Regions from separate parts of the Anaerobacillus sp. 63XJN7_4_ISO-PGPR-S23-413 genome, predicted to be linked through region 1. Evidence: a T-box and tRNA genes for the amino acid it is inferred to sense, from the RefSeq annotation. Region 1 holds a T-box; the other regions hold tRNA genes.
The links. The T-box of region 1 lies ahead of serS (serine--tRNA ligase). A T-box ahead of a tRNA ligase gene usually reads a tRNA of that ligase, here a tRNA-Ser.

Region 1 (7,853 bases):
AAGAGCGTATCTTTCTTATCTCCTGCACCAGCCTTTCGCATCGGAGAAAAGCAAACCATCATAGGATCCGCACATATCCCTGTAAAAAAGCTAAAAGGAGCAAGATTCGTCTCACCGCTCTCATCTATACTGGATACAAATGCGATCGGCCGAGGTAGAATAGATCCAATCAATAATTTATAGGCATCTTTCCATCCCAAAGTATTCGGTTGAACTTTCATGAAAAAGGCAACTCCTTCTTAAAGCAGATTGAAGATAATCTTCTATAAGTTGCCTCTTCGTTCCTGCTCTCGTTCAATCGCTTGGAACAACGCTTTAAAGTTTCCTTCTCCAAATCCTTTCGCACCCTTACGCTGAATAACTTCAATAAATAACGTTGGTCGATCGACAACAGGTTTTGTGAAAATTTGAAGTAAGTACCCTTCGTCATCACGGTCCACTAAAATTTTTAACTCGCGTAGTTTGCTTATCTCTTCATCAATCTCACCTACTCGCTCAGTAAGCGCATCATAATAATCATCTGGTGTTTCAAGAAACTCAACTCCACCCTCACGAAGTTTTGCAACTGTATCAACAATATCATTCGTTAGAACAGCAATATGCTGGACACCAGGACCATTGTAATAATCGAGGTATTCTTGAATTTGTGATTTGCGTTTCCCATTTGCAGGCTCATTGATTGGGAATTTAATGCGTCCCCCATTGTGCATCACTTTCGACATTAACGCAGAGTACTCTGTGCTAATGTCTTCATCATCGAAATGAATCATTTGCTTAAAGCCCATCACATTCTCATAATAAGAAACCCACTCTTCCATTGATTCCACGTTCCCAACGCAGTGGTCGATACCAAGTAACCCCGTTTCCTTTGAAGGGATTTTCCCTTCAAACTTCTTAAACCCAGGAAGAAAAAGCCCGGAGTAGTTTTTTCGTTCAACTAATGTATGAATGGTATCACCATAAGTACCAATAACCGCCATCTTCACTACGCCATGCTCATCTTTATATTCTTTAGGTGGACTTAGTTCAATCGCTCCTCGCTCAGCAGCTTCTTTGTAAGCGTTATCAATATTCTCTACAGTAAGAGCGATATCCTTAACGCCATCTCCGTGCAATTTGACAAACTCCGCAATTGGGTGATCATTCGACAGTGCACCTGATAAAACAAGACGAATGTTATTTTGTTGCAGCACATAAGATACTTTTTCACGATCCCCTGTTTCAAGCCCTGAATAAGCTACCGGCGTAAATCCAAACGCCTTACAAAAATAGTGACTAGCCTGTTTCGCATTTCCAACATAAATCTCCAAATAATCCACATCACGCACCGGGAAAAAATCAGCCGTTTCCTGTTGATTTTGATTCATCATTTGCTCCTGCACAATCATCCCTCCAAATATAGTTTGTCACTCAGCTTAAACGTATAGTTTTTTCCCAAACATTTCAAGAACATATACTAAAGCCATAACGCAGTAAATGAAAAGCGAAGACGAGCGTTTAGAAACGGCGCCTTCTCTATATCGCGGAAATAAATGCAGTTATCGCGGAAAAACTAAAATATCGCAGAATTCGCATACACCACAGGTCATTTCGCTTTTTTCTCAAAATAACTAGACATCGGATAGATCGTCACGCTTTGAAAAACAAGAGATAGCAGCACAGCCCCAAACGTGAGAGAGATAAGTGTACTATCTCCTGAACCATACTCAGATTCCAAACTTAGAAGAAGTGCAACCGACATCGTTCCCCGTATGCCGGACCAGGTAACAAGCGAAATGTCTTTCCAATTAAATTCATTACGCCAGGCTGTAAATGATTTAATAATACCTGCAAGCACAAGGAAACGAACAACTACAGATGCGAGAAAGATCAATCCTGCAAATACCCAGTAGTTAAAATCAAGATAGTTTGTTGATTCAATCCCTATTAATAAAAAAATCAATGCGAGAATACTTGGCTCAACAACTTCCCAGAAGCTGTTAAGGTATTCTCTATAGTGTGATTCTTTAATAAAGCCATCAAGTTCATATGAAAGCATGATTCCAGCTGCAACGACGGAGAGAACTCCTGACACACCAAGATTTTCTGCTACATAAAAACTTCCATAAGCGAGCACGATACTTAGCATCACCTGATATTGTCGCTGGTGTGTAAAAGAAATGGCTCGACAGACAATCCAACTAAATATCGCTCCGATCGCAATTCCTCCAATTGACACAAGAGCAAAGTCATAAATAAACGAGCTAATAGAAAAGCTCTCATCACCAAGATACATGCCAGCGAACACTGTAAAAAGAACGATACTCGTACCATCGTTCACCATCGATTCACCTTCGACCACATCTGCTATTTTTGGATCTTTTGAAGCCTGCTTTAAAATCGAGACCACAGAGACGGGATCAGTGGGTGTAAGAATAGAAGCAATTAATAAAGCCCCAACAAATGATAATGAAAGGAACGGCCCGCTTATAATAAATAATAAACTACCGAGGAGGAGAGCACTCAATAGTAATCCCAGCGTGCTTAATGCGGCAATAATACCCGCGTGCTTTTTTAGATGAGCAAACGGAAACTGATACGCAGAAATAAAAAGAAGAGCAGGTAGAAACCATTCAAAGATAATGTCTTTCGTTATATGTACGGAGCTGAAGAACGGAAGAAAAGAAAGTCCTATTCCTAAACCTAATAAGACCAGTGGTGCAGGGAAGTTTTTTTGCTTTTTATCAATCGTATAAACTAAATAACCGATGAACAGTAAAATTAAGATCTGATTAGAATCCATGATTTCACTCCTTTGTATTAGTGTCATTCCCTACTCCATTTAGGCTTCAAACAGGCAGGCTTTATTTACCTCTAACTTGCTTCCTTTAACCCTGTCAACAGTTCGTGGTGTATGCTACAATAATCTTTGTCTATTCAAAGATAAGCAAGGTCTGCTATAGGAAACGACGGAGGAGGATACGTATGAACCAGACCCCATTTATTGCCGTCGAAGGCCCCATCGGAGTTGGAAAGACCTCCCTATCTCGAGCGATTGCTGCTCATTATCAATTTGAACTTTTTCAAGAAATCGTAGAAGAGAATCCCTTTCTCGGTAAGTTTTACGACAACATTGAAGAGTGGAGCTTCCAAACCGAGATGTTTTTTCTCAGCCATCGATACAAACAGTTAGAGGAAATGGAGAAGCATCATTTATCAAAACAGCTTCCCGTTATTTCCGATTACCACATCTTTAAGAATAAGATATTTGCCCAACAGACACTTAGTGACAAGCACTTTTCTAAATATATGAAGATTTATGACATTCTAACCGAAGGAATGCCCGAACCGAACGTCATTATCTATTTAAATGCTAGCCTTGAAACGCTGCTTAACCGTATTTCACAACGTGGAAGACAGATTGAAAAAAGCATCGATCCCGCTTACCTTGAGCGTCTTTCATCTGACTATGAACGGTTTATGCAAGAATTTGAAGCACATCATCCTGATATTCCCGTGCTCCGTTTCAATGGTGATGAGATGGATTTTGTGTCCAATCAAGATGATTTACACACCATCTTCCAATCCCTCGAAAAAACATTGAAAGAAGGAGACCCTGTTAAATGAATCTCAGAGAAAAATACAACATCCCACAGGATGCCGTCATTACAATCGCTGGTACGGTAGGCGTCGGGAAGTCTACCATTACGAGCTCACTTGCTAACGCCTTACAATTTAGGACTTCTCTTGAAAAAGTAGATAACAATCCATATTTAGAGAAATTCTATAATGACTTCTCACGTTGGAGCTTTCACTTGCAAATTTATTTCCTTGCTGAGCGCTTTAAAGAACAGAAGAGAATGTTTGAATATGGTGGAGGATTTGTTCAGGATCGTTCCATTTATGAAGATACAGGCATCTTTGCAAAAATGCATTATGAAAAAGGAACAATGTCAGCTGTTGACTATGATACTTACACGAATCTGTTTCAGTCTATGGTGATGACGCCTTTCTTCCCCCATCCTGATTTAATGATCTATCTTGAAGGATCATTTGATGATGTCGTTGATCGCATTAAAGAGCGTGGCCGTCCGATGGAGCAGCAAACGCCAACTGCTTATTGGGAAGAAATGTATGAGCGCTATACAAATTGGATTGACAGTTTCAATGCCTGTCCAATTCTCCGCTTAAATATCAATGAGTATGATCTAGTTAACGACCCATCCTCTGTTGAACTTATCTTAAAGCGTATTGAACAGAAATTTCAACAAATCCCTTCTTTAAGTAGATAATCTAAAAAAAGCTATCCGTTGGATAGCTTTTTTCTTATCGTAAAATATGAGTACATAGAAAAAACCGCTGTCGGCGATGACAGCGGTCGAAATATAATCTCCACATTATATGCGCGTTGGTTATTAATTAGTAAATGGAGGAGGAAGAGGGATTCGAACCCCCGCGGGCGACTAAGCCCCTGTCGGTTTTCAAGACCGATCCCTTCAGCCAGACTTGGGTATTCCTCCGTGTGAAGAAGTTATTAACTAACTGCGACAAGTAATATAATATCATCGTCTTATAATAATGTCAACGATATCTCAAAACTTTTTTAAAAGAATTTGAATTACTTACTTATGTTGATCATTTCAGTTAAACCGCGCCGAAAATCAACACCCCTTACTATACACGATTATATCCTAAAAATAAAGAGCAGAGATGCCTCTGCTCTTTATCATTTTCTATTTAATGATTTCACGACCACCCATGTATGGACGCAGAACTTCAGGAACAATTACAGAGCCATCTTCTTGTTGATAGTTCTCTAAGATTGCAGCAACTGTTCTTCCGATTGCAAGACCAGATCCGTTTAACGTATGAAGGAATTCTGGCTTACCGTTCTTTTCTCGACGGAAGCGAATACCTGCGCGACGTGCCTGGAAGTCTTCAAAGTTACTGCAAGAAGAAATTTCACGATATGTGCCATAGCTTGGAATCCAAACTTCAATATCGTATTTCTTTGCTGCTGTAAATCCAAGATCACCTGTACACATGCTCATCACGCGGTAAGGCAGGTTCAACAGCTGTAACACTTTCTCTGCGTGGCCAGTCAGCTTTTCAAGTTCATCATAAGAATCTTCAGGCTTAACGAAGCGAACAAGCTCTACTTTGTTAAACTGATGCTGACGAATCAGCCCACGTGTATCACGACCAGCAGAACCAGCTTCAGAACGGAAGCAAGCACTATATGCGGTGTAAGCAAGTGGAAGATCTTCTCCGTCCATAATTTCATCACGATGAAAATTTGTAACAGGAACTTCCGCTGTCGGAATTAAGAAATAGTCTTCTTCCCTAATTTTGAACGCATCTTCTTCAAATTTAGGTAACTGACCAGTCCCAGTCATGCTCTCACGGTTCACAAGGTAAGGAGGCAGAATCTCTTCATAGCCATGCTCTGATTCATGTAAGTCCATCATAAAGTTAATCAATGAACGTTCAAGACGAGCTCCAACACCTTTATAGAATGCGAAGCGACTACCCGTTACTTTTGCAGCACGTTCAAAGTTAATAATATTTAGATCAGTTGCGATGTCCCAGTGTGGCTTCGCTTCAAAAGCAAAATCATTTTTCTCTCCCCACGTACGGATTTCGATATTATCGTCTTCCGTCTCACCAACAGGTACACTGTCATGCGGAATGTTTGGAATTTGAAGAAGAATTTGCTCAAGCTCTGTCTCAACATTGCGAAGCTCTTCATCCATTGTTTTAATCTTATCGCCAACTTCACGCATTTCTTTAATAAGGTGATCAGCATCTTTCTTCTCACGTTTAAATGCTGCCACGTTTTTAGAAGCTTCATTCCGCTGTCCTTTTAACTGTTCCGTTTCAGCGATAAGGTCTCTTCTTCGCTGGTCAAGCTCTTCAAAACGATCAAGACCTACTAGATCTTCCCCACGCTTAGATAGCTTTACTTTTACTTCTTCAAAATTCTTACGCAAATACTTTAAATCGATCATGCTTTTTCCTCCTTTTTTAATGAACAATAAACGAATTAACGGAAGGGATAGTGGTGTAGAGACGTGTATTTAAATACAAAAAAGCCCCCGTCCCCTATAAAGGGACGAGAGCTACCCGCGTTGCCACCCTGATTGCAGACGATTGTCTGCCTCTTAACAGAATAACGGTCTGCTCCGAGAAAGCCTACTTCATTCAGCATTCTACTCAAGGATGGATTCACAGGGTTCAATGATCGATTCGCACCACACATCGACTCTCTTGGCATTGAACATCTATTACTAATTCCCGTCAACGTTTTCGTTTATCATTCGTCTTATGCAGAAAAAGAATTCTCTTCTTCTTGGTACGTAATAATTTACACGAAAAATTACTCTGTTGCAAGTCCTTCTTTCTTAAACTCCAAAACCATATCAATAAACATCTGATGCATGCGATCATCATCTGTTAGTTCTGGATGGAAGGCACACGCAAGAAAACGTCCATGACGTGCAGCTACGATTTTTTCATTAAACGTAGCAAGCACTTCAACATCTTCTCCAACTTCTTCGATATACGGAGCTCGAATGAAGACACCGATAAAGTCATCTTCTAATCCTTTAACAGGTAATGGCGCTTCAAAGCTTTCGCGCTGACGTCCGAATGCATTTCTTTTTGCTTTTACATCCATAACACCAATATGCGATCCGTCTACTCCTTCAATATGCTTTGAAAGCAGAATTAGCCCAGCACATGTCCCGAAAATAGGCTTCTCAGCTGCAAAAGCTTTAAGTGGCTCTAAAAATCCATATTGATCAATTAATCGACGCATTGTCGTACTCTCTCCACCAGGTAGTACGAGGCCATCTAAATCCTTAAGTTGTTCTACTCGTTTCACAACAATGATTTCTGCTTCTTTTGTTTCAAGTGCTTTCACGTGTTCTCGGATTGCACCTTGCAGTCCAAGGACCCCAACTCTCACCATGCTTCTCTCGACTCCTTCTCTTTATCTAAGTAAGAACCCCACCTTATGTTGCACAGGTGGGGAATCAATGTTTTACCAGCCGCGCTCTTGCATACGGTCTGATGGCTTAAGTGAAGAAATTTCAATACCTGGCATTGCGATACCAAGGTTCTTAGAAATATTCGCGATCAATTCATAATCCTGATAGTGAGTTGTTGCTTCCACAATAGCTTTAGCAAATTTCTCAGGATTATCCGATTTGAAAATTCCAGATCCAACGAAGACGCCGTCAGAACCAAGCTCCATCATTAGTGCTGCATCTGCAGGAGTTGCGATGCCACCAGCAGCAAAGTTAACAACCGGAAGACGTCCAAGCTCTTTAATTTGAAGAAGAAGCTCAAATGGCGCCTGAAGGTTTTTCGCTTCAGTCATCAGTTCGTCTTCAGACATGCTTGAAATTTTACGAATTTGGGATTGAATAAGACGCTGATGACGTACAGCTTCAACAACGTTTCCTGTTCCTGGTTCACCTTTCGTACGAAGCATTGCAGCACCTTCACCTACGCGGCGCAGTGCTTCACCAAGGTTACGCGCTCCACATACAAACGGAACAGTGTACTTGCGCTTATCAAGGTGGAATTCTTCGTCAACTGGAGTAAGAACTTCACTTTCATCAATGTAGTCAACGCCCATTGATTCAAGAACGCGTGCTTCTACAATATGACCAATACGGCATTTTGCCATTACTGGAATCGATACGGCATTCACAACGTCCTCTACGATTGTAGGGTCAGCCATACGCGCTACGCCGCCTGCTGCACGAATATCAGATGGCACTCGTTCTAGTGCCATTACTGCTACTGCACCAGCTTCTTCTGCAATCTTAGCTTGCTCTGCATTGACAACGTCCATAATCACGCCGCCC
Region 2 (7,853 bases), 2.0 Mb from region 1:
AACTCATCAGGTAGCGGCCGTATCATTGATGAAAGTAAAGCCTAAGATTGAGAATGAGGTTAATGAAGAAGTTGTATTAAACGAAACTTTATCTGAACCAGAAACGAAACAGGAGGTTGCCTTATTGCTTAACCTTCCTGTTAAAAATATGAATGATGTTAAGAAAGTAACAAAGGATCAATTTACTGTATCGAACTATTCTGTAGAAGAAATTGAAATGTTGGCCAAATTGGTTAATGGAGAAGCAAGAGGTGAATCGTTTGAAGGGAAAGTAGCGGTAGCTGCTGTAACAGTCAATCGAACACTTTCTGCAAGATTTCCAAATAGCATTAAAGAAGTGATTTTTGAAAGTGGTGCTTATACTGCAGTATCTGACGGTCAATATGATCAAAAGCCAGGAGCAGAATCATATAAGGCTGTCTATGCGGCCCTTAGTGGTAGAGACCCAAGCTCAGGAGCTTTGTTTTATTACAATCCTGATATTGCAACAGACGATTGGATTCGTACAAGGCATATCATCAAAGAGATTGGGAAACATGTCTTCACAAGATAAAATCCTCCTGATAAAGGAGGATTTTATGATATCATCGACGTGTACACACAGTTAGATGAAGGAGTGAAGCGACTATGTCAGAGAAAAAAACGTTTCAGCCAGGAGAAATAGTAACGGCAGGTTATAAAACGGGGAGATATATTGGAGAAGTCGTCGATATGAAGTCCCCCAAAGCTGTGATTAAAGTTCTTGCTGTCATCAAGCATCCAACTCAGGGAGACCTTCATAATCCCAAACAGCTCGATGTTCCTCTTTTTCACCAGCGAAAAGCGTTAGCCCAATTCGAGAAAGCGCTCGTTCCAATGTCAGCCATTAATCATTACGAAGGAAATATTCCTGATTATCATGATTCACTCAAGGAAGCGCTTGAAACACAATCCGCAGAGCTCAAGCACGAAGGCGGAAGATGGGCCGAAGCATCTCTTATCGAAATCGAAAAGCTTAAAGACGACTACTTCCCATCAAGGTAATCTTCTTTACATCAGACTTCGAATCCGGTAAGATATAGTATTGATTTAGGCTCTTGGATTAGAGCTTGATTGAAGAAGACGTAAAGGGTGGTTTTTGATTTGCAATCAGAAGCTTCAGCATATCAAGTGCTGTTATATTATCAATATGTAGAAATAGAAGATCCGGATTATTTTGCTCGAAAGCATCTTAAGTATTGTCAATCACTCAATTTAAAAGGTCGAGTCCTTGTAGGCAAAGAGGGCATTAATGGAACGGTTTCAGGAACCGTTGAGGATACTGAGCGCTACATGGACGAACTAAAAGCAGATGAACGCTTTCGTGATATGGCTTTCAAAATTGATGAAGCAGAAGGTCATGCCTTTAAAAAGATGCACGTACGTCCGCGCGAAGAAATTGTTTCACTAAAGCTTGAGGAAGATGTAAACCCGAAAGAAATAACCGGGAATTATCTTGAGCCAAAGGAATTTATGGAAGCATTAGAAGATGATGATGTAATTGTTATCGATGCAAGAAATGATTATGAGTACGATATTGGTCATTTTCGCAATGCAATTCGTCCTGATATAAAGGCTTTTCGTGATCTTCCAGACTGGATTGAACAAAATCTTTCGGACCAAAAAGATAAGAAAGTACTAACTTATTGTACAGGTGGAATTCGCTGTGAGAAATTTTCTGGTTACTTAATGAAAAAAGGTTTTTCCGACGTTTCACAGCTTCATGGAGGAATTGTAACGTATGGTAAAGACCCGGAGGTACAGGGGAAATATTTTGATGGCAAGTGCTTTGTATTTGATGATCGTCTTGCTGTTAATGTAAACCGTACCGATGAAGATACAGTTGTAGGGAAATGCTATCATTGTGAGGAGCCAGCAGATACTTATATCAATTGTGCTAATGTACAGTGTGACAAGCTTCACATCGTCTGTGATTCTTGCAAAGAGGAGTATAACCATTATTGTTCTTCTGCATGTGAAGAAGAAGTTCGTATGATCCAATCGTAACGCAGCGGCTAACGCTGCGTTTTTTCTTACAGTGAAACGAGAGAGGAGGCGCGTTAAGATGTGCTTAATTGCTGTAGCTCAAAATGTTCATCCTACATACCCATTTATACTCGTAGCCAACCGAGATGAATTCTACGAGCGTCCAACAAAACCTGCGAACTATTGGGAAGATGTACCAGAACTACTTGCGGGGCGTGATTTAAAGGCTATGGGAACATGGCTAGGGGTTACAACAAACGGAAGAATTGCAGCCCTTACGAATTATCGAGAAGCGAATGAGCAGCCTAAAAGTCTATCAAGGGGTGATCTAACGGCCGATTACTTACGTGATCATCAATCCCCATTATCATACCTAGAAATGGTTCGACAAAAGAAAGATCAGTACAATGGATTTAATTTAATCATAGGAGATTTTAAGAGCCTTTATTATTATTCAAACCGGCAGGATCAAATTTCAAAACTAGAGAACGGTGTTCACGCTGTAAGTAATCACTTACTGAATACGAGCTGGCCAAAGGTTGAGCAGCTTAAAGAAGAATTGAAACACTATTTAAGTGCAGAAAAGAACCTCGATCAAAATCGTCTTTTTGAAATGCTTTCTCATGCTGAGCCTGCACCTGATTATTTATTACCACAGACAGGCGTGCCGATTGAATGGGAAAGGATGCTTTCACCCGTTTTTATTAAGTCGGATCATTACGGAACGAGGGCGCAAACTGTTATTATGGTTTCACAAAATGGAGAAGTTACTTTTGTTGAGAGGTCAGGAGAAGATCAGGAAAATTATTACCAATTTAATCTGGATGAAGCATAATTGCGCTCTAAGTGAATAAATTATGTGTTACCTGTAACTTTTGCCGATAGATCGATGGTGAAAAAGATTCGGGTTTAACAACAGAAAAATAGGGTATTGAGAATTATTACTTATGAGGAGGGGTTTTTTTGAAAAGAAAGCGTCACTATGTTGAAGATCAGCTTTTGCGGGAATCAACCGACATGAAAGAGTACCGAAAATATGATTCTGAAATGGTGACTAAAAAAAGACCAATACTCCGCCAAAATAAAAAGAAAAAACCACTTATTCAAACGCCAGTATAAGCAGGGGAGAGCGCTCCCTGCTTTTTTTCTATGTCAAAAATGGAGTGCTTAACTATGGGGAATAATTTTTTTGTGAAAAAGGGTTGTGTTTTTTTGGGGTCGGTGATAAGATAGGTCTTGTCCTTGAAAAAATACATTAAAAAAAGTGTTGACGAGGCAAAAGAAGTTATTGTATAATAATGAAGTCGCTGTTTAATGGAGGATTAGCTCAGCTGGGAGAGCATCTGCCTTACAAGCAGAGGGTCGGCGGTTCGAGCCCGTCATCCTCCACCATTTATTTTTGATGACTTTCATTAAATTATGCCGGCCTAGCTCAATTGGTAGAGCAACTGACTTGTAATCAGTAGGTTGGGGGTTCAAGTCCTCTGGCCGGCACCACACATGCGGGTGTGGCGGAATTGGCAGACGCGCTAGACTTAGGATCTAGTGTCTTACGACGTGGGGGTTCAAGTCCCTTCACCCGCACCATAGAATATGCGCCCGTAGCTCAATTGGATAGAGCGTCTGACTACGGATCAGAAGGTTAGGGATTCGACTTCTCTCGGGCGCACCATATTGGGGCCTTAGCTCAGCTGGGAGAGCGCCTGCCTTGCACGCAGGAGGTCAGCGGTTCGATCCCGCTAGGCTCCACCATATATATTTTCATGTTTTTGGAGGAATACCCAAGTCTGGCTGAAGGGATCGGTCTTGAAAACCGACAGGGGCTTAGTCGCCCGCGGGGGTTCGAATCCCTCTTCCTCCTCCATCTTTGCGGGTGTAGTTTAGTGGTAAAACCTCAGCCTTCCAAGCTGATGTCGTGGGTTCGATCCCCATCACCCGCTCCATTTTTTTGGCCCGTTGGTCAAGCGGTTAAGACACCGCCCTTTCACGGCGGTATCACGGGTTCGATTCCCGTACGGGTCACCAACTAAATTTCCATAGACTTTTTGACTCAAGCATACTCAAAGAGATGCTTTTTTTGTTGTTTTCAATTCGGTACGTCTCATCAGAATACAGCATACAGTGACTGTATAAGAGAGGGGATGGACCGAATGTATTATGAAGAACATGAGCACATTGCTTATCATTATGACAACACAGATGCCTACCGTCAGCAACCCGTAGCTCCAACATCGAGCCCACCAGCATCACCGCCTCCTAGACCACAGTCAGCACAAGCTGGAACATTTGCTGTAGATCCGGGATCCATTAGAAGGTGTATGTATCGGTTTACTTATATTTGGATGAGAGGCGGCAATTCATTTTGGTTTTGGCCAGTTTATGTAGGGCGTACTTCTGTTTCAGGGTTTCGCTGGACCGGTAGAAGGTGGGTGTATACAGGCATAAGTTTGAGAAGAATTGATATGTTTACTTGTTAATAGATGGAGCGCTTACATGAAGCGCTCTTTTTTAAAGGCTCTTTCGTAGACATTGTTGCTATAGTGGGTGAATTTTCGCTCAGGGATGCTCGTTTTTCGCGGGGCAGGCGGTTAGCATCCTTCCGCTCCAATCAGCGAAGTTTAGTGTTTAATTCAACAATTGTTTCGAAAGCAACAATCTTTTAAAAAAGAGCCTTTTTGAATGAAAAGCTTCGTTACCATAGCCAAATGAAAATTAATGAAAAATCGTCTAAACTTCTGGCTTTTTTGAGAAGATCATGCGAGAATAATACTAACTATTGATCTTCGAAAGTCAGGTGCACATAATGAAATTCCCTCTTTGGATGAGAAAGTTATTTGTAGCATTTGTTGCTGTTATTACACTTGGAACTGTGGTTCCTACTGGATATCTAGCAGATGACAAAACAGAGTCATCAGAAAATTATCAAGAAGAAAACCATCTTCTTATTGAGCCGAGGGACGAGCCTGATAAGGCGATAGAGCCTCTTGTTGATCAGTATGATTGGCCCATCATAGCTCAGGACGCTTCTTCTTCTGAACTCCTGACGCATTTTGTAAGCTATGCAAGCAATCAATCCGAGCAACTCGGGCTAACAAAATTCGGTGAAACGATCTCAACTCGAGTCGGTAACGAGTATCGAGATGCAATTGTACCTAAAATGACAGAAGCGATCGCTACCTCAGTGGAAAATCTGGATGAGGATACATTAAGGTCACTTCGTTTGACAGACAACCCTTCTGGTGGATACGGAGAACGTATTCTTCATGTATATAATCAACAGAGTGGGGAAGACTTATTGCGTTTTCATGTGAGAAGAGATCATCCCCCACAAGATGGCTATTGGTTTAATTTTCATTACCATGCAGCGAATGATGATTTTGAAGAACATTATGAAGTAGGTAAGATTTATTGGGATAAAAACACTCCGCCTAAGTGGCTCTCGTAAGAGAGGTGCGCGGGGTGTTTTTGGTTGGAGATTAAGGGAGGATCACAACATAGATGGAACTTGTACAATGTATTAGAGATGTTTTCGAAGAAGAGCCTTTAACCGGCTCAGAAAGTGTATTGAATCGTAAATTATTTAAGGAAGGTCATTTCTATCCAGTTTATAAAGATGAGCATCATAGCTGGATTACGCTTGATGATGAAGGAGAGCAGCATATTATTGCTACCGGCACCTCACTCAATGAAGACTTCTGGTTTACTTTTCGGTTTCGCATAGCATAATAAAAAGCCGCATAAAGCGGCTTTTACTTTTTTTTAGGGCGCGCATTTTGCGGGCCTCTTTTTTTATTCATAAGAAGAGCGTCTTCGCCTTCTTTTTCACCTTGCACACCGACTTTCGGATCATACGCGTTTCGATTTTTCATGTAAGCTCCTCCTCTAATTGGATTCACTTATTAGTATGTCCAAATTCGGTTAAAACATCGGATTTTCTTCGATGAACTGGTAGACGTTATCAACTAGCTCATCGGGCGTTTCGGCAGTAACGCGCTCGCCGTTAACGAGACAGTAAATATCCTGGCTACAAAGTGTGCAGTGACCAAGACAAGAATATTCGAGCACATCAAGATCTGTATCTTTTTCTAGTTTTTCCATTGCTTTATGTGAACCGCTCGAAAGATTGCTCATGCAGAATTCAACTATTGGATTCATCTTTTATTCACCTCGGGTTTTCCTTACTATTACAAGACTGTTTCTATTCTATCAAGAAGGTGTGAAAATGAACAACCATTTGCATAAGATCAAGAAACAAATTGATGGATACCCATATAATTTGTAAGAGAAGGGTTTATTTCTATATAATTAGGAAAAATAACATAATGAAGTCGATAGAGGAGGGTCATTATGCATAAAGCAGTTATTGTAGGAACAGGACCAGCGGGTTTAACAGCAGCCATTTATCTTGCGAGGGCTAATATGGAGCCGCTCGTCATTGAGGGACCGGAACCTGGTGGTCAGCTTACGTTAACAACAGATGTTGAGAACTTTCCCGGTTTTCCAGATGGCGTTCTCGGTCCAGAATTGATGGAAAATATGAAGAAGCAGGCGCTTAGGTTCGGCGCTACAATTGAGCGAGGATGGGTGAAGGATATTGATTTTAATGAGCGTCCCTTTAAATTAAAAACAGATACTCTCGGGGATATTATGGCGGAGTCTGTTTTGATTTCGACTGGTGCTTCAGCAAAGCTTCTAGGTATACCAGGAGAATCAGAGAATATGGGTCGAGGTGTGAGTACATGTGCAACGTGTGACGGCTTTTTCTTCCGTGGTAAAAAAATCGTTGTGATTGGTGGAGGAGACTCAGCTATGGAAGAAGCGACTTTCTTAACGAAATTCGCTTCAGAAGTTACTGTTCTTCACAGGAGGAAAGAACTTCGCGCATCAAAAATTATGCAGGAGCGTGCTCGCTCTAATGATAAAATTAGCTGGAAGCTGAATGCTTCCCCGCTAGAGGTTGTAGCAGAAAACAATAAAGTGAGCGGTATTAAAGTAAAGAATAGTGATACGGGAGAAGAGGAGTTCGTTAAGACAGATGGCATATTTGTTGCGATTGGCCATCGTCCAAACACTGATTTTCTCGCGGGTAAAATTAATATGGATGATAAAGGTTACGTTCAAGTAGAACCAGGAACGACAAAAACGAATGTCCCTGGTGTATTTGCATGTGGAGATGTACAGGATTTCACTTACCGTCAAGCGATCACAGCAGCAGGCACAGGGTGTATGGCGGCTATGGATTGTGAGCGGTTCCTTGAAGGAAACGCCTTTATAGACTGGAGTATGTAAGAAGAAAAAGCGCAGGCCTTGGCCCTGCGCTTTTTTAGTCGATGTTAATATAATTCGAATCGGTACGTATGCGATCAGATTTGGGTATTTTAATTTCTAGAACACCATTTTCGTATTTTCCTTTCACATTTTTCATGGAAAAGTGAAAGGGAAGCTTAATGGTGCGACTAGTACTTGAATAGGACCGTTCTTGTTTGTAATATTTTTGTTTATCGTTTCGTGACTCATGAAATTCTTTAGATTCAATGGAAATCCGAAGACCATCTCCAAGTGGTTCCACTTTAATTTGCTCCTTTGTGATACCAGGTAACTCTGCTTCAACAATAAATGCATCCTCCGTTTCATAAAGATCAACCCGAAACGACTGAGCTGGTAGAAGATTCGCAAATGGCTCTTTAAAGAAATCATCAAAGGTGTTCATCCAATTTTGAATAGCAGGGTCTTGAAACAGTTTGGGCAATTTATCGCCTTTCGCCATGGTTATTTCATCCTTTCCAACATTTCTGTTATACAGTATGTTTGCCCAAGGAAAATGTGCTTTTTGGCTGTTTTTTACATAC
Region 3 (7,853 bases), 1.5 Mb from region 1:
CAGCATAATATCTTTACAAATCTATATTAACTCTTTACAAAGGGGGGAGCGATGTAGATAATAGACAAGGGACTTTGTTGAGTATTGTCGAAAAAAATAAAACATAAGTGCAAGGGGTTGAAATGATGGAACTCAACGTTCAGGAGATGATCTTTCAGTTTGTGGGAGGTCTTGGTATTTTCCTGTTTGGACTAAAGTATATGGGAGACGGCCTTCAACGATCAGCAGGTGATCGATTAAGAGACATTCTCGATCGTTTTACGACTAACCCGTTTATGGGTGTGCTCGCTGGGGTCATTGTAACTATTCTCATACAAAGTAGTTCAGGAACAACGGTTTTAACAGTCGGTCTTGTTAACGCAGGATTTATGACTCTGAAGCAAGCAATTGGCGTTGTAATGGGTGCGAACATTGGTACAACTGTTACAGCATTTATTATTGGTTTTCCTATTAAAGATTACGCACTTCCAATTATAGCCATCGGTTCTTTGTTAATTTTCTTCTTTAAAAACAAGAAAATTAACTACGCTGGTCAAATCGTCTTCGGATTTGGTGCGTTGTTCTTTGGACTTGAATTAATGAGTACGGGAATGAAACCACTTCGTAGCCTTGAGGCTTTCCAAGAATTAACAGTAAGCATGAGCTCGAACCCACTGTTAGGCGTTGTGATCGGTACAGTATTTACTGTCATTGTACAAAGTTCCAGTGCGACAATTGGTGTATTGCAAGGTCTTTATTCACAGAACGCAATGGATATTCAAGCTGCATTACCAGTTCTGTTTGGAGATAATATCGGTACAACGATTACCGCAGTTCTTGCTTCTATCGGTGCATCCGTTGCCGCTAGACGTACAGCACTGACTCACGTTATTTTCAATTTAATTGGAACGGCGCTTTTCCTAATATTCTTATTCGCCTATACGCCGTTTATTGAATACTTAAGAGATGCATTAAACTTAACACCGGAAATGACGATTGCATTCGGACACGGGATCTTTAACATTACAAATACTGTTATCCAGTTCCCATTCATTGCCGGACTTGCCTATCTCGTTACAAAAATTATTCCTGGTGATGATGCAACGATTGAATATAAGCCAAAACACCTTGATCCAGTATTTATCGAACGCTCTCCATCTGTTGCATTAGGACAAGCTAAAGAAGAAGTGATTCGAATGAGCGGATTTGCTTATAAGGGTGTTAAAGAAGCATCAAATTATTTAACATCTAAGAGTCAGAAGAGCGCTGAAAAAACCGCTCAGTATGAAGAAGCTATTAACAACCTGGATAATAAAATTACAGATTACCTTATCCAATTATCAGCAACTTCTCTGTCTGGAGATGAGTCGACACGACACGGTATGCTAATGGACTCAGTTCGTGATATCGAGCGTATTGGCGATCATATGGAGAATATTGTTGAGTTGGTTGATTATCAAATAAGCAATAAAGTGAAGATGACTGACGTTGCTATGAAAGACCTTGATGAAATGTTTAATCTGACTCTTTCTGCACTCAATGAAGCCTTTGATGCACTTGATAAATGGGATGTAGCTAAGGCGCAGGAAGTTGTTAAGCTAGAAGATAAGATCGACAAAATGGAAAGAACGCTTCGTAAGCAGCATATCCTTCGTCTAAATGAGGGTGAATGTACTGGAAGTGCTGGAATTGTTTTTGTTGATATCATCAGTAACCTTGAGCGTATTGGTGACCATGCGGTGAATATTGCAGAAGCCGTCATTGGAGAAGAATAAATGTGGGAAGCAGAGGGATGCCTCTGCTTCTTTTTATCATTATATAGAAGAAAAGTGACATCTCCGCTAAAATAGAGTCAAGTTGAAGGGAGGTTAAAAGCGTGGATATTCTATTATGGTGCCTGATCATTGCGTCATTCATCATTGCATTTGTGGGATTGATTTATCCAATTATTCCAGCCGTACTATTTATTTATGTTGGGTTTATCCTGTATGGGGTGTTTTTTGATTTTAGTTCAATGACTATTTCCTTTTGGATTGTTGAAGTTCTGCTGACGATGCTATTATTTGTTGCGGACTATGCTAGTAATTTATTTGGCGTGAAGAAGTATGGAGGGTCAAAGGCGGCGATATGGGGGAGTACAATTGGTTTACTTGTTGGCCCATTTGTCATTCCGTTTGCAGGGATCATCCTTGGACCATTTATCGGGGCTATCTTAGCTGAACTAGTTATTCATCGAAAAGCTTTTAAAGAATCTGTTCAAGTAGGTGTAGGTTCATTGCTTGGTTTTCTTGGTGGAGCTGTTATGAAAGGATTACTCCAAACGATTATGGTGGTTGTGTTCCTAGTGTATGTCCTATAAGTTCTTGATGACAAAATGAAAGCGTGATATAGTATTTTCATAATTGAAATTAAGATTAATTCAATTAAATATGAAAAACTTATTGACGCTTTCTTTATCCATATGATATATTAGTTCTTGTCGTTAAGAAATATTCCACAGTAGCTCAGTGGTAGAGCTATCGGCTGTTAACCGATCGGTCGTAGGTTCGAATCCTACCTGTGGAGCCATATGGCGGTGTAGCTCAGCTGGCTAGAGCGTACGGTTCATACCCGTGAGGTCGGGGGTTCGATCCCCTCCGCCGCTACCATATATTTCAACGATACAACATGGCGGTTGTGGCGAAGTGGTTAACGCACCGGATTGTGATTCCGGCATTCGTGGGTTCAATTCCCATCAGCCGCCCCACTTATTACATAAGGACCCTTAGCTCAGCTGGTTAGAGCTGACGGCTCATAACCGTCCGGTCGCAGGTTCGAGTCCTGCAGGGTCCACCAAATGCATATCGGAGGAATACCCAAGTCTGGCTGAAGGGATCGGTCTTGAAAACCGACAGGGGCTTAGTCGCCCGCGGGGGTTCGAATCCCTCTTCCTCCTCCATTTTCTAAAAGTTAGCTTTCTAAAAAATGGATGCAAATTAAGTTCTTTTACATCATCGCGGGGTGGAGCAGTTCGGTAGCTCGTTGGGCTCATAACCCAAAGGTCGCAGGTTCAAATCCTGCCCCCGCAACCAAAATGAAATTCTTACTACGTCGAACATACTTCTTCGTCAGAATTTAATTGGAGTGCCATTGGTGCAACCAAAATGAAATTCTTACTACGTCGAACATACTTCTTTGTTAGAATTTGATCGGAGTGCCCTAGGGGCTACCTAAGCTCATAGCAAGGCCAAATTACTTTTAATGTAAATGCAAACTACATACTAATTAAAATTAATACTGATAACATGATTTGGCTCTGTAGCTCAGTCGGTAGAGCAGAGGACTGAAAATCCTCGTGTCGGCGGTTCGATTCCGTCCGGAGCCACCACTCAATAAAGATCCCACTCGTCAATTAATGACGAGTTTTTTTATGTTTTATGTATGTTATTACGCTGTTAATTCCCGATTTTTTTCTTTAAGATGTTTAATTCCATATACTGAGGGGAAACTTTATCTGTGTTGCGGAAATTCAAAGGTTTATTATTTGAAAACGCATGACAATTCTGCTAGTGTAAACTTGTGACGACATCATGTTCAAGTGGTGGCTAACGCTACCCTAACAGCAAGTTACATACTATATTTAAGGAGGAGATTCACAATGGCTAAATTTGAACTACCAGAACTACCTTACGACTACAATGCACTAGAACCACACATCGACGAAGAAACAATGAAGATCCACCACGACAAGCACCATAACGCATATGTAACAAAATTAAATGGTGCACTAGAAGGTCATGAGGAGCATGCATCTAAGAGCCTTGAAGATCTTCTTGGCAACCTTGACGCACTTCCTGAAGGCATTCGCACTGCTGTTCGAAACAATGGTGGCGGGCACGCTAACCACTCACTTTTCTGGCAATTGCTAAGCCCTAACGGTGGCGGCGAACCATCAGGTGATCTAAGCGAAGCACTTAAAAAGAAATTTGGTAGCTTTGAAAGCTTCAAAGAAGAATTTGCTAATGCTGCAGCTGGTCGTTTTGGCTCAGGTTGGGCTTGGCTAGTAGTAAAAGGTGGAGAACTTGAAGTAACAAGCACTCCAAACCAAGATACTCCAGTAATGGAAGGTGTTACACCAATTCTTGGGCTAGATGTTTGGGAGCATGCTTATTATCTTAAGTATCAAAACAAACGTCCTGATTATATCGCTGCATTCTGGAATGTAGTTAACTGGGATGAAGTTGCAAAGCGTTACGAAGCAGCTAAATAATTTACCAAGCTTTCAAAACCCCCGACATTTATGTTGGGGGTTTTTCTATTATGGTTCGATTAAGGTATAAATTGTTCCTAAATGGTGTAGCATGAAATTTATTATAAAATCTGTAAAATCACAGCCAGTTTCAAAATCATGAGGTGTACAAATCAGAACTTGATGATCTGTGATGGTTAAAGAGATGAGATCATTTCGATATTGGATTTGAAGATAGTGCCTCATCCTATTAATAAAGAACGAGTGTTCATCATCTCCTATAAGATGTTGAACGCTTTGAAGTAGTTGGATTTGACTGTCTTCAGTAATGTAGTCTGTCCGATATAGAAAGTAATACATACCCAGTCCCCTTTCAAAAACAGTTTATCCTTTTTGTTTCATCCGCATAACGAACAGAATTTAAGTCAAAATAAGGGTGGATGAAAAAAGGGGAGTTTGTTATGAAAGTTATAAAACATATGATTGGTGAGATAGAGGTAACAAAAGATTTGTTGTTATTACTTACAATCGGTGGTTTATACGCGCTGAGTATTGCGCTCTCAAATACGTTCGTAAATGTTTACTTGTGGAAGCAGTCTGGTGATTTTGCGGATATAGGTATATACAACCTTGCTGCGGTTATAAGTCAGCCGCTTACCTTTATTCTCGCAGGTAGATGGGCTAAAAAAATGGATAGAGTTATTGTATTGCGGATTGGAGTGATTTTTCTCGCTCTTTTCTATATAACAGTGCTTTTTCTTGGTCAGAACGCTAGTCATTTGCTTATCTTACTGGGCGCTTTACTCGGAATAGGGTTTGGCTTTTATTGGCTTGCATTTAATGTGCTAACATTCGAAATTACAGAACCGGACACAAGGGATTTCTTTAATGGATTCCTTGGTTTACTTACATCTTTCGCTGGGATGATTGGGCCAATATTTGCTGGTGTTATTATTTCAAGTCTAGAAGCATTCACGGGGTACAAAGTAATATTTGCCGTCTCACTTGCTTTGTTTTTCGCAGCTGTAATCTTAAGTTTCTTTCTCGAACGTCGTTCTGCCAAAGGGACTTTTTCATTTACACGTGTTTTTCAAGAAAGAAAAGCGAATACAGATTGGCTTAACATTTTACACGCGCATTTTTTTCAAGGTATAAGAGAAGGTACCTTTATTTTCATTATCGTTGTCCTAGTTTTTATTACGACGGAAAGTGAGCTTGCAATTGGTACTTTTGGACTTGTTAATTCAGGAGTATCGTTTTTAGCCTATTATTTGGCGACGAGATTGATTAAACCGCGATATCGTAAGAAGGCTATTTTATATGGCGGACTTATTCTTTACGCTTCGGTTTTTTTACTTGTATCCGACCTAACGTTTGCCCGGTTGTTAATGTATGGTGTTTGTATTTCTCTTGCTTATCCACTTTTACTTGTCCCCTACATTTCGCTTACGTACGATGTGATCGGTAAGGCTTGGAATGCAGCTGAAATGCGGATTGAGTACATTGTCGTTCGAGAGGTGTACTTAAACTTAGGACGAATTGTTTCCGTTCTTTTATTCTTAATAACAGTAGCGTTATTCGACGATGAAACGAGCATTCCGATTTTATTATTAATTGTTGGTGCTGGCCATTCGTTTATTTACTTATTTGTAAGAAAACTTCAAGCTCCCCATCCCCCAAACCCTTCTCCTGACACCGTACAATAGCTCATTAGACCCTTTACTTTTTTTATATCACTAAGTATAGTAAGTAGAAGAGAGAGCAGAGACACCTGTCTGGAACAGGTGTCTATATTTGTTTAAGGGAAGGGAGTCTATCGTGAACACGAAGAAAAAGAAAAATCATGTGCCTTTAAGGCTAAATATATTATTTTTATCTGTATTCCTTTTGTTTTCTACATTAATTCTTCGACTGGGCGTTATACAGATTGTAAACGGTGAAGAATACGAGCGTGTTTCTGAGCAAACTGAGAATGTTACAGCAGAATCAACAGCACCTCGTGGGAAAATGTATGACCGTTATGGGCGAGTTCTGGTTGATAATAACCCTGAATTTGCGCTTACATATATCCGAACGCAGAATACTAAGCAAGCTGAGAGGCTTGAATTAGCTCAGAAATTAGCTGGGTATATTGAAAAAGATACAGATGATGTCATTGATCGAGATCTTAAAGATTATTGGATTGTAACGAATCCGGAAAAAGCGAAGGCAAAGCTAACGGAAAAAGAGTGGGAAGAACTTGAGTCGAGTGAAGCTTATCAACTCCAAATTGAACGGATTAATGATGATGATTTAGAAGAGATTAAGAACGATCCACAAGAGCTTGAGGTAGCTGCTATCAAAAGGGCGATGGATACTGGGTACGCTTTATCATCTCAAACAATTAAGATTGGTTTAACTGAAGATGAAATAGCTAAAGTAAGTGAAAACCTTGGTTCACTACCTGGAATAGAAATTCAAGCAGACGCAACTCGAGAATATCCTTATGGAAATACTCTTCAAACAATTTTCGGAAGGGTCGGACCAATCCCTAAAGATGAGTTAGATTATTATGGTTTGAGAGATTACGAAAGAAATGACAAAGTGGGGATTAGCTATCTCGAGAAAGAATATGAAGAGTACTTAAAAGGTCAAAAAGAAAAGCAAACCTACGTGACCGACAAATCAGGAGAGCCAATTGGTGAACCGAAAGTAATTGAAGGACAAAGAGGAAACGATTTGGTCCTCTCATTAGACATCGATCTTCAAAAGGAAGTCGAGAAAATTCTCGATGAAGAGCTTCGTGATGCAAGACAATATGGGGCAACACGAGGCTATGTAGTCATGATGGATCCCAAAACAGGTGAAATTCTTTCTCTTGCTGGTAAGGAATATAGCAACGGAGAGTTTAAAGACCGAACGTTTGGAGTGATCGGTGACTCCTACGCAATGGGATCGACTGTTAAAGGAGCAACTGTTTTAACAGGTTATCAGTATGGTGTTATTAACCCGAATACGACGCTTGTGGATGAAGTTTTATACTTTAAGGACGAAGGTAAAAAATCTTCATATACGGCTAATGCAATGGGGCCTATATCAGACCTAGTTGCTTTACAAAGATCTTCAAACGTATATATGTGGAAAATCGCGATGAAGATGGCTGACTATGACTATGCTCCGTACGAAAGTAGTAGTTATGACCCTTCAGCTTACGATGAGCTAAAAGAGTCATTCTCTCAGTTTGGTCTAGGCGTTAAAACCGGGGTTGATCTCCCTGGTGAAAGTGCAGGATTAAACGGAGGTGTGAATGAATTTGGTAAAATTCTCGATTTTGCAATTGGACAGTATGATACGTATACACCAATGCAAATGGCTCAGTATACCTCTACAATCGCAAATGGCGGCTATCGTATTGAGCCACACATATTAAAAGAAGTTCATGAACCTTCTGAAAAAGATGGTCTATCAAATACTATTCTTTTCCAAAACACTCCAGAGGTGTTAAACAAAATTAAAATGAGTGAAGAAGAAGTGACACATGTCCAAAAGGGGATGTGGATGGTTATGAATACGGCAAATGGAACCGCAGGTACACATTATCCTTATTTCCAAAGTGATGATTATCAAGCTGCTGGGAAGACTGGAACAGCGCAAATCGGAGATGGAT

Region 2: it encodes a tRNA-Ser, which carries the amino acid that the T-box ahead of serS (serine--tRNA ligase) is inferred to sense. The anticodon was not compared.
Region 3: it encodes a tRNA-Ser, which carries the amino acid that the T-box ahead of serS (serine--tRNA ligase) is inferred to sense. The anticodon was not compared.

Annotation. Positions count from the first base shown of each region.
Region 1 is NZ_CM149688.1:19,198-27,050, reverse strand. It holds gene AC0VYO_RS00115 (flavin reductase family protein) at 1-221, opposite strand, end outside; gene hppD (4-hydroxyphenylpyruvate dioxygenase) at 264-1,370, opposite strand; gene AC0VYO_RS00105 (cation:proton antiporter) at 1,586-2,782, opposite strand; gene AC0VYO_RS00100 (deoxynucleoside kinase) at 2,965-3,606, shown strand; gene AC0VYO_RS00095 (deoxynucleoside kinase) at 3,603-4,271, shown strand; tRNA gene AC0VYO_RS00090 (tRNA-Ser) at 4,407-4,499, opposite strand; gene serS (serine--tRNA ligase) at 4,713-5,987, opposite strand; T-box leader at 6,085-6,289, opposite strand; gene pdxT (pyridoxal 5'-phosphate synthase glutaminase subunit PdxT) at 6,356-6,949, opposite strand; gene pdxS (pyridoxal 5'-phosphate synthase lyase subunit PdxS) at 7,022-7,853, opposite strand, start outside.
Region 2 is NZ_CM149688.1:1,974,805-1,982,657, forward strand. It holds gene AC0VYO_RS10665 (cell wall hydrolase) at 1-553, shown strand, start outside; gene kapB (kinase-associated lipoprotein KapB) at 628-1,023, shown strand; gene trhO (oxygen-dependent tRNA uridine(34) hydroxylase TrhO) at 1,123-2,025, shown strand; gene AC0VYO_RS10680 (NRDE family protein) at 2,084-2,839, shown strand; gene AC0VYO_RS10685 (hypothetical protein) at 2,968-3,123, shown strand; tRNA gene AC0VYO_RS10690 (tRNA-Val) at 3,321-3,396, shown strand; tRNA gene AC0VYO_RS10695 (tRNA-Thr) at 3,426-3,501, shown strand; tRNA gene AC0VYO_RS10700 (tRNA-Leu) at 3,507-3,591, shown strand; tRNA gene AC0VYO_RS10705 (tRNA-Arg) at 3,600-3,676, shown strand; tRNA gene AC0VYO_RS10710 (tRNA-Ala) at 3,681-3,756, shown strand; tRNA gene AC0VYO_RS10715 (tRNA-Ser) at 3,776-3,868, shown strand; tRNA gene AC0VYO_RS10720 (tRNA-Gly) at 3,874-3,947, shown strand; tRNA gene AC0VYO_RS10725 (tRNA-Glu) at 3,955-4,029, shown strand; gene AC0VYO_RS10730 (transporter) at 4,155-4,481, shown strand; gene AC0VYO_RS10735 (YpjP family protein) at 4,826-5,449, shown strand; gene AC0VYO_RS10740 (hypothetical protein) at 5,503-5,730, shown strand; gene AC0VYO_RS10745 (YuzB family protein) at 5,923-6,159, opposite strand; gene trxB (thioredoxin-disulfide reductase) at 6,352-7,293, shown strand; gene AC0VYO_RS10755 (Hsp20/alpha crystallin family protein) at 7,328-7,771, opposite strand.
Region 3 is NZ_CM149688.1:2,738,398-2,746,250, reverse strand. It holds gene AC0VYO_RS14560 (Na/Pi cotransporter family protein) at 126-1,754, shown strand; gene AC0VYO_RS14555 (DUF456 domain-containing protein) at 1,856-2,338, shown strand; tRNA gene AC0VYO_RS14550 (tRNA-Asn) at 2,473-2,547, shown strand; tRNA gene AC0VYO_RS14545 (tRNA-Met) at 2,551-2,627, shown strand; tRNA gene AC0VYO_RS14540 (tRNA-His) at 2,650-2,725, shown strand; tRNA gene AC0VYO_RS14535 (tRNA-Ile) at 2,738-2,814, shown strand; tRNA gene AC0VYO_RS14530 (tRNA-Ser) at 2,825-2,917, shown strand; tRNA gene AC0VYO_RS14525 (tRNA-Met) at 2,974-3,050, shown strand; tRNA gene AC0VYO_RS14520 (tRNA-Phe) at 3,271-3,346, shown strand; gene AC0VYO_RS14515 (superoxide dismutase) at 3,617-4,228, shown strand; gene AC0VYO_RS14510 (hypothetical protein) at 4,277-4,567, opposite strand; gene AC0VYO_RS14505 (MFS transporter) at 4,669-5,913, shown strand; gene AC0VYO_RS14500 (peptidoglycan D,D-transpeptidase FtsI family protein) at 6,026-7,853, shown strand, end outside.